DNA from 2 places in the Paenibacillus sp. XP01 genome. Region 2 is predicted to be linked to the other one. Evidence: a T-box and tRNA genes for the amino acid it is inferred to sense, from the RefSeq annotation. Region 2 holds a T-box; the other holds one or more tRNA genes.

Region 1 (4,211 bases), 750 kb from region 2:
CGATGTCCGCGCCCTGGTCTGCCAGTTTCTCCGCAATGGCACGTCCGATGCCGCGTGATGAGCCTGTTACGATCGCTACTTTGCCGCTTAAATGGTTCATAAGTCTACTTCCTCTCCGCTTGTAATTGGATAAGCCCTTTCTCTACCAAGTTCCATACCTGGCCGAATTCCGCTTCAATGGCACCCTGTTTCCATTCGTAGGCATGTGCCGGGTGATGAAAACGGGCAGTGGATTGCAACACGGCGGCCGCGATATTCCCCGAATCGGCAGCGTCAAAAAGGTAGTTCTTTTCAAGAATTTCCCGGATCTGCGCGATCATGTTCCGCACATGGGCTTGGATAATGTCAGCCGATTGCTCCGTAACTTTGGCGTACAAATCAAACAACTCGGCATCCGTCTCGGCATAATGACGCTTCCGCTGCACCAAGGTTTGAATATAGGCATGAACGTGACGGATACCTTGGCCCGAAAGCTCCCGGTCTTTAACGATTTCATCCAACCGGGCAATGATCTCCTCTTCAAGCCATTTCTCGGTGACGGCCTCAAACAGTTCTTGTTTGCTCGCGTAATGCCTGTATATGGTACCGTGGCTTACGCCAAGACGTTTGGCGACATCCGTCACTGAGGATTTGGCCGCTCCGTAGCGCCTTACCGTATCCTGCGTAGCTTCCATAATCTGCTCTTTGGTCAAAAATTCAGTTGCTTTCTGTTTGGTCATTTGTTTGCAAGATGGCCCCAGCCTTCTTCGCTCACCTCCGTTGCAGATAGAATACCACAGCGAATGACGAATGACAAATTTTATTTTTTGTCACCGTTAATCATCAATGATCTCGAAGTTGCACGAAAATGGCAAAGACAGCGCTCTAATCCAAGCATAGGACACAATTTCGATTCAGTTGGAACGGGAATATCCATGCTGAACCCGAGCTGATGCGAGCCCATAGGCTAAAACGCATACAAAAAGGATCAACCGGAAATTTCCGACTGATCCATATCATCGTTTCACATCCATTCGGCGCATATTGAACGTATGCTGCGCGTAGATAAATAAGCGTTATGAGGAGATATGACGAGTCAGGATGCAGGGCACGCCTTTGCCAACCGCTCCATCCAGTCTCATTCTGGCAGCATACTCCGTCCCTCGGGCACAAGGGGTTTTACATCGTTCGCATACATCCGAAGTGACCAACTTCATCGATACGCGAACCTTGTCACTCTTTGCTGCCGAAGCCTTTTTGCCTTTTGCTTTTGCCATTCCGATTCCCCCGCTTCCCATATTGCTTGTTGAAGTACAGCATTATATGGAAGTTCGCCTAGAGGTGTGCATGCATCAAATGTAATGGCGAGCAGGGCGTCGGTATACGAGTCGATCACAACGCTTAGTATGAGGATTGAACCATGGTTCGACGTTCAGGCGCAAAAAAAGCCTCTGTTCAGAGGCTTCGCAGCAAATGCAGTTTAGTTGTTTAGTGCCTAGAACACATATATAAACAACAGGAAAATGCCCACAAAAATCCCGGCAACAATCAGCCAGTTACTGATTTCTGTCCAAATGCTGGTGCCTCCGGCTAGCAACTTTTGCTCATTCTCCTCGTGACGCTGCTGGTGCGTGTAACTTTCGGAGCCATGGGGTGGCTTACTGAAGTCCATCATATCCATTCTCCTCCTGTTTACTAAGTTGTTTTTGAATCTCTACTAAACACCAGATCACTTCAAATTTGGAATAATTCGAAACTCAATCAACAGCCAGCTCTTGTTCGGTCACCCATTTATGGTTGCGAACCATCTCTCCATCTGTTGTCGACTTGTAATCAACCATATAAACGGTCGTTGGTTCGGCGTTCTCGACCGTCGCTGCGGCCCCCTTCATTCCTGGCATATGGTCGGCTTGGAGAATGACCTCGTCGCCAGGCTTATACGGCTGATCGGCAGAGTCCTTTATTTCTTCGTGTATAACCCATTTATGGTTTTCTACGAGATGGCCACCCGTTGTCGGTTTATACGTAACAGCGTAAGCAGTGGTTTCATATGCACCGACAATCGTAGCTTCAGCCCCCTTCATACCGGGCATGTGATCTGCATTCATCGTTGCCTTGCTCCCGATCGGAAAGGTCGGATGGCTTTTCTCCTTCAGATTAGCGGGCAGCTCGCCCGAGCCGGAATGATGCATCTCCTCCATGTTTCCTTCATGGTTCGAACTGCTAACTGGCTGCGGTTCGTTTTTTCCGCATCCGCTGAACACAATCGTGCTGAGAAGCAATATAGCAAGTCCGATGCTGGCCGTCTTTTTCATGAGTATTCTCCTTTAATCCATAGAGTTGGAATCACTTTCATAATATACCCATATAGGGTATATTTCAATCATCAAAAAGTCAGCCAAGCGGAGAAAAACGTCGGCATGGGGTTTCGGAGCTTTCGTTCGAACTTGTTGATTCGTCCCCCATTCGTCCCCCAACTTCATTTATTCATAGCTTATTATCTGGATCGGCAAAAGAAAAGAAGCCTTGCTGCGCAAGGCTTCTTGTGTATGATCTGTAGTGGGCTCGAACCACTGACCCCTACCCTGTCAAGATAGTGCTCTCCCAGCTGAGCTAACAGATCAGATCAAATATTAAATGTTGTATCGATCAAGTAACAGTATCATACCAAGTAAACGCGTACACTGTCAATCCTTTTTTTAACGTTATATTTTCGCTGATTTTGAGCACACTATGGTAAGATTACCAATTAAGTAATGGAGGTCCAACCTTTGAATAATATGCCGGAATCCAAAACCACTTCCCATCCGATCATTGCCCGTTTGTGCTTCGGTTCAATCTCCCTGCTGATGTGCATTGTTATTACGGGCTGCAGTCTGGAGAAGGATGAACGCACGGTGCAAATCCAGCAGCTGATGCAGCCCAACGAAACGAACGATCTACCTGTGTGGCGGGACGTTTATTCCAACTCCGTTCAGCATGACGTTTACTCCCCGCGAGGACATGTCGAATCTCTGCCTTGAAACAGGCCTATTCATGACCGATTCGGAAGGCTTCACTCCTCCTCATCCCATTTTCGAGAATAGGCCTTCTTGGTAACAAAGTACATAAGAACCATCATTCCAAGCGACATCAAAATGGCAATGACCACAACTCCCGCCATACCCCGCCCTCCCACTTTCCCATATATTCCCTCAACTATACAGCATCCGCCGTTTTTTGTATAATTTCAGACGGATATGTTATGCCAGAATTGAAAGAAAGAAGGAATGGAATTGGCAGCGGAGATTAGCTATGCACAGACAGAGGAACAACTTCAACAAGCGTTGGACATTCGCCATGATGTATTTGTGGTAGAACAACAGGTCCCGGCTGAAATCGAGATCGACGATTATGATGTCATTAGCGCGGACGTGCATCACGCATTGCTTCATGTGGACGGACAAGCCGTTGCGACGGGCCGTTTGGTCTATTATGCTGACGATACGGCCAAAATGCAGCGCATCGCCGTGCTTAAATCCCATCGCTCGTTCGGCTACGGCCGTGTGCTTCTGTTGGCCATGGAAGAGCGGGCGCGTGAGCTGGGCCTTGCTTATTCCGTGCTGGATGCCCAGTGCCAAGCACAAGCTTTTTACGAAAAACTGGGATATGAAGTAATCTCCGCGGAGCCTTTTTACGATGCAGGCATTCTGCACGTCCGGATGAGAAAAAGCCTGTAACAACTTGCTTGCTCCCGCCAGAGGAGCACCATTGCTCCCCATGCAAGCAGATCGCCAATCGCTCTCTTTACGCATATTATTCATGCAATGGGGCCAACCTACCTAAGGAAGGATTCCATTCGCAGCAGACAAGGAGAGTGTACAGATGGATGCAACGAATCGTGAAACGTTCGTGGCCGTGCAGAAAAACGGCGATGGCGACCTGACCGCTTTCCAGACTTCCACCGGCCGCGTGCTGGATTATCAACAAGCATTGGCTGAGGTGAAGTCCGGTGCCATTGCGGGCGTGAACGTCTTTAAAGGCAGGGATGGAGAAATGTACATCCGCGGCGACGCCGATGGCGATCCAACCAACAACCTGGATCAACTTCCCCCATTCTAAAGCCCGGATGCAGTCATGCATTCCACTGGCAAGCACCCTTCCATCCTCTTGGATATTGGATCGGTGCTTGTTTTCTTATGGATAGGACGTTCAGTATTCCATAAAATACTTGACCGCAAGGTCGCCGGCAG
Region 2 (4,211 bases):
TCATTTGTCAGAGGGAGTCCCTGCGATTGAGGAACTGGAGGAAATTGAGCTTTTTCCGCGCATTCAGGTGATCGGTCAGGAAGATTACGCGACACTTAGGGGGCATTTGCTGCTAACGGGGGCTTATAGGGGAGAGAATGACTATTCCGAAGAGTTGAAACATTTCATTCCTGTTGAAATCACGGTTCCGCTCAACCGGGTTCGGTCCCTTGATGATATTTCGATCGAAATTGAAAACTTTGATGTTGATCTGTTATCGGAGCGAAGCTTGAACATTACCGGCGTGTTGTCGCTTCGGGGCATTCAGGGTTTTGCGGCGGAGGAGAACCAAGGGTGGCCGGCAGACGAGTTCACAGTCGTTCATTCGCCGGAGCTGCCGCAGGATGGCTTCGAAACGGAACCGGAGCAACCTGATAGCGAAATAAACGTTCACGCCCAGGAATATCTGCTGCAGCGAAGCGAAGAGGAAAGGCTTATTGGAGCGCCCAAACTGGACGAGGCGGCCAGGGGTCTTCTATACCAGCCTGAAGCGGACAATGCCTTACGTTTGGACGATTCGTTAAAGCCTGAAACGATCAACGGTCCTGTTTCCGGGCAGGTTCCGGCGGAGCAACCCCAACTCCTTGCGCAGGAGGCAGCCGAGCGTGAGCCGGGAGTGGTGGAAGAGGCGGAAGCAAACGAGGCGGCTGAAGCGAACGGAGCAGCCCATCTATCCTTCTTTGGAGCGGCATATTCCGAGCCGGTCGATACGGCTTCGGACCCGGACGCTAATACGGATGTCGAAGAAAGAACCGCTGCGGATGCCGCGAAGGTACCGGCTCCACCGGAACCTGAACCAAGCTTGCCTGCATGGCATGCACTTTCGGCATCGTCATTGCCGGAACATGCAAACCAGGAGCGGGAAGCTCAGGAATCTCGTCAATCCCGTGAAGCCTTTGCGAACCCATGGACCCTTGGAGAAACAAGATCCGCTCCAACGCAGGAAGAACAGAAAGAAGAGTCGGCAGGAGGGGAAAACTGGCAGGACGTGTTTGCCGCTTCTGAAGCGGTTGTTCCTGCAAAGGAACGCGAGTCTAATGAGGTGCAGCTGGCTGATCCCCCGGCAGAAACTCCATCGGCGATTCCCGAACCCGTGGCCGAAACGGAAGACAAGCCGGAACTCAAGGTGGCTTTTGGCAGCAAACGGGAGACGCGTCCGCCCCAGGAGGATGGGTTTGGCATTTCATCTTTGATTTCGGGCAAAGGCACGAGAGAGGCAGAGGAGGAGCGCCCCAATGAGGCGGCTGCAGAAACGTCGCGGGAACCGTCTGCTGCTTCGGAAGAGGTGCAGTGGAAAAACCTGTTTTTGGGTTCGCTCGTAGAGCAGACGCCTTTCCGAAAGGTGAAAATGTGCATCGTTCAACGGGAAGAAACGCTGGATACCATCGCCGACCGCTATCAATTGACGACGAGGGAATTGCAATTGTATAACCGCCTCTCCGAACAGGTCGTCGAAGAGGGTCAGGTCCTTTACATTCCTTGAATGGCAATGCCGTTAAGGGTTTGTTCTGGAATCAAAACAAGCGCTGTTTCACCCGTGATCCGTTTGGATTGCGGGTTTTTGCCATTGGTATGCCGCAAAACGCATGGCAGGGACGTGAATCAGCGGTTGCCAGGTTGACTATCGGGCACGGGCAAGGTATGATGTGTTTAGGTTTTTTCCTAACATCCGCGAATGGCGGGCGTTTGGTTATTTCATTAGCCTCATGGGAATTTTAAGGAAAGACGAAGATCGGGAGTAGTAGACAGTATGACCTTTCAGAGAGCGGGATTGCAGCGCTGAAAAATTCCGCAGGAACCAGCTGATCGAAGTCGCCCGGGAGTTGCCTTTTTGAACGCGGGAGTTCGTGAAGCGGTATGAGCTTCATCCCTGCTTGGTAGAATGGGCCGGTAGCAGCCGTTATCTGCTTAAAGTGTCACGCGAAGCCTCAAGGATGCTCTGTCTTGGTCTGTGCTTGCGTGAAACAAAGGTGGTACCGCGAAAGCTAACCTTTCGTCCTTTGAGGGATGAAAGGTTTTTTTGTTTTTTGGCGAAGATGATGAGTAACGGAGGAATGACAAATGACGGAACAAAACAAGTCAGCCGCAACCGAAATGCCGACGACATATGACCCGAAGGCTGCGGAGCAAAAATGGTATCAGACCTGGATCGAGCGAGGATATTTTCAAGCAGGACAGCGCAAAGACGCTGAGCCTTTTACCATCGTAATTCCGCCGCCGAACGTAACCGGCATGCTGCATATCGGGCACGCGCTCGACTTTACGCTGCAGGACATCCTGATCCGTACCAAACGGATGCAAGGTTACGATGCGCTGTGGCTGCCGGGATCGGACCATGCCGGAATCGCGACTCAGACCAAAGTGGAACAAAAGCTTCGGGAAGAAGGACTGACCCGCTACGATCTCGGCCGTGAGAAATTCCTGGATCGCGTTTGGGACTGGAAGGAACAATATGCAACGACGATTCGCGAGCAATGGGGCAAAATGGGCCTGTCGCTGGACTACTCCCGCGAGCGTTTTACACTGGACGAAGGTTTGTCCAAAGCGGTGCGCAAAGTGTTTGTGCAGCTGTACGAGAAAGGTCTGATTTACCGCGGCAAAAAGATCATTAACTGGGATCCGGTGAACCGGACGGCGTTGTCCGACATCGAGGTTGAATATAAAGAGGTTCAGGGCCACCTGTACCATTTGCAATACCCGCTCAAGGACGGAAGCGGCCATATTACCGTGGCAACGACGCGTCCGGAAACGATGCTTGGCGACACGGCCGTAGCCGTGCATCCCAAAGACGAACGTTATGCCGACATGATTGGCAAAACGCTCGTGCTGCCGATCATCGGCCGCGAAATCCCGATTATTGCGGACGAGTACGTCGACAAAGAGTTCGGAAGCGGTGCCGTTAAAATTACGCCTGCGCATGACCCGAACGACTTCGAAGTCGGTTTGCGCCACGATCTGCCGCAAATTATCGTCATGGATGAAACGGGAACGATGAATGCCGAAGCAGGCAAGTATCAAGGCATGGATCGCAGCGACTGCCGCAAACAAATTGTTGCAGACCTGAAAGAGCTGGGCGTGCTGATCAACATTGAGGACCATGTCCATCAGGTTGGCCACAGCGAACGTACGGGGGCCGTAATCGAGCCTTATCTGTCCACGCAGTGGTTCGTTGAAATGAAGCCGCTCGCCGAAAGAGCCATCAAGAAACAGCAAGAAGGCGACGGCGTACGCTTTGTGCCGGAACGTTTCGAGAAAACCTATTTGAACTGGATCGAGAACGTTCGCGATTGGTGTATTTCCCGCCAACTGTGGTGGGGTCACCGGATTCCTGCCTGGTATGACGACGAAACTGGGGAAATTATCGTCTCCGCCGAAGATCCGACAACGCTCCCTGAATATGCGGGCCGCAACCTGAGACAAGACGAGGATGTGCTCGATACGTGGTTCAGCTCCGCGCTGTGGCCGTTCTCCACGCTCGGATGGCCGGAAGATACGGACGACCTGAAACGTTACTACCCGACCAGCGTGCTTGTAACGGGTTATGACATCATTTATTTCTGGGTTGCGCGCATGATTTTCACCGCGCTGGAATTCACGGACGAAATTCCGTTCAAGGACGTACTCATGCACGGATTGGTGCGTGACTCGGAAGGACGCAAAATGTCCAAGTCGCTTGGCAACGGGGTTGATCCGCTCGACGTTATCGAGAAATACGGCGCGGATGCCATGCGTTACATGATCTCGACGAGCAGCACGCCGGGGCAAGATTTGCGTTTCCGCTGGGAACGCGTGGAGCAGGCCCGCAACTTTGCGAACAAAATCTGGAATGCATCCCGCTTTGCCCTGATGAACCTGGAAGGCTTCACTATCGAGGATCGCGACATTTCCGGCGAGCTTGGGACCGCGGATTATTGGATTTTGCACCGTCTGAACGAAACTTCCCGTGACATTACGCGTCTAATCGAAGCGTATGAATTTGGCGAAACCGGTCGTCTCCTCTACAACTTCATCTGGGACGATCTGTGCGACTGGTACATCGAATTTGCAAAATTGTCCTTTTACGGCGAAGATCCTGTGGCGAAAAAGAAAACCCAATCCGTATTGGCTTATGTGCTCGATCAGACCATGCGCCTGATTCATCCGTTCATGCCTTACATCTCCGAAGAGATTTG

Evidence for each region. The T-box of region 2 lies ahead of SNR34_RS25040 (valine--tRNA ligase). A T-box ahead of a tRNA ligase gene usually reads a tRNA of that ligase, here a tRNA-Val.
Region 1: it encodes a tRNA-Val, which carries the amino acid that the T-box ahead of SNR34_RS25040 (valine--tRNA ligase) is inferred to sense. The anticodon was not compared.

The regions. Positions count from the first base shown of each region.
Region 1 is NZ_CP139481.1:4,803,968-4,808,178, forward strand. It holds gene SNR34_RS21600 (SDR family oxidoreductase) at 1-100, opposite strand, end outside; gene SNR34_RS21605 (TetR/AcrR family transcriptional regulator) at 105-719, opposite strand; gene SNR34_RS21610 (hypothetical protein) at 1,056-1,256, opposite strand; gene SNR34_RS21615 (hypothetical protein) at 1,475-1,654, opposite strand; gene SNR34_RS21620 (YdhK family protein) at 1,737-2,294, opposite strand; tRNA gene SNR34_RS21625 (tRNA-Val) at 2,530-2,602, opposite strand; gene SNR34_RS21630 (hypothetical protein) at 2,751-3,002, shown strand; gene SNR34_RS21635 (GNAT family N-acetyltransferase) at 3,255-3,698, shown strand; gene SNR34_RS21640 (DUF3892 domain-containing protein) at 3,844-4,080, shown strand; gene SNR34_RS21645 (LexA family transcriptional regulator) at 4,171-4,211, opposite strand, start outside.
Region 2 is NZ_CP139481.1:5,553,521-5,557,731, reverse strand. It holds gene SNR34_RS25045 (LysM peptidoglycan-binding domain-containing protein) at 1-1,522, shown strand, start outside; T-box leader at 1,759-2,043, shown strand; gene SNR34_RS25040 (valine--tRNA ligase) at 2,101-4,211, shown strand, end outside.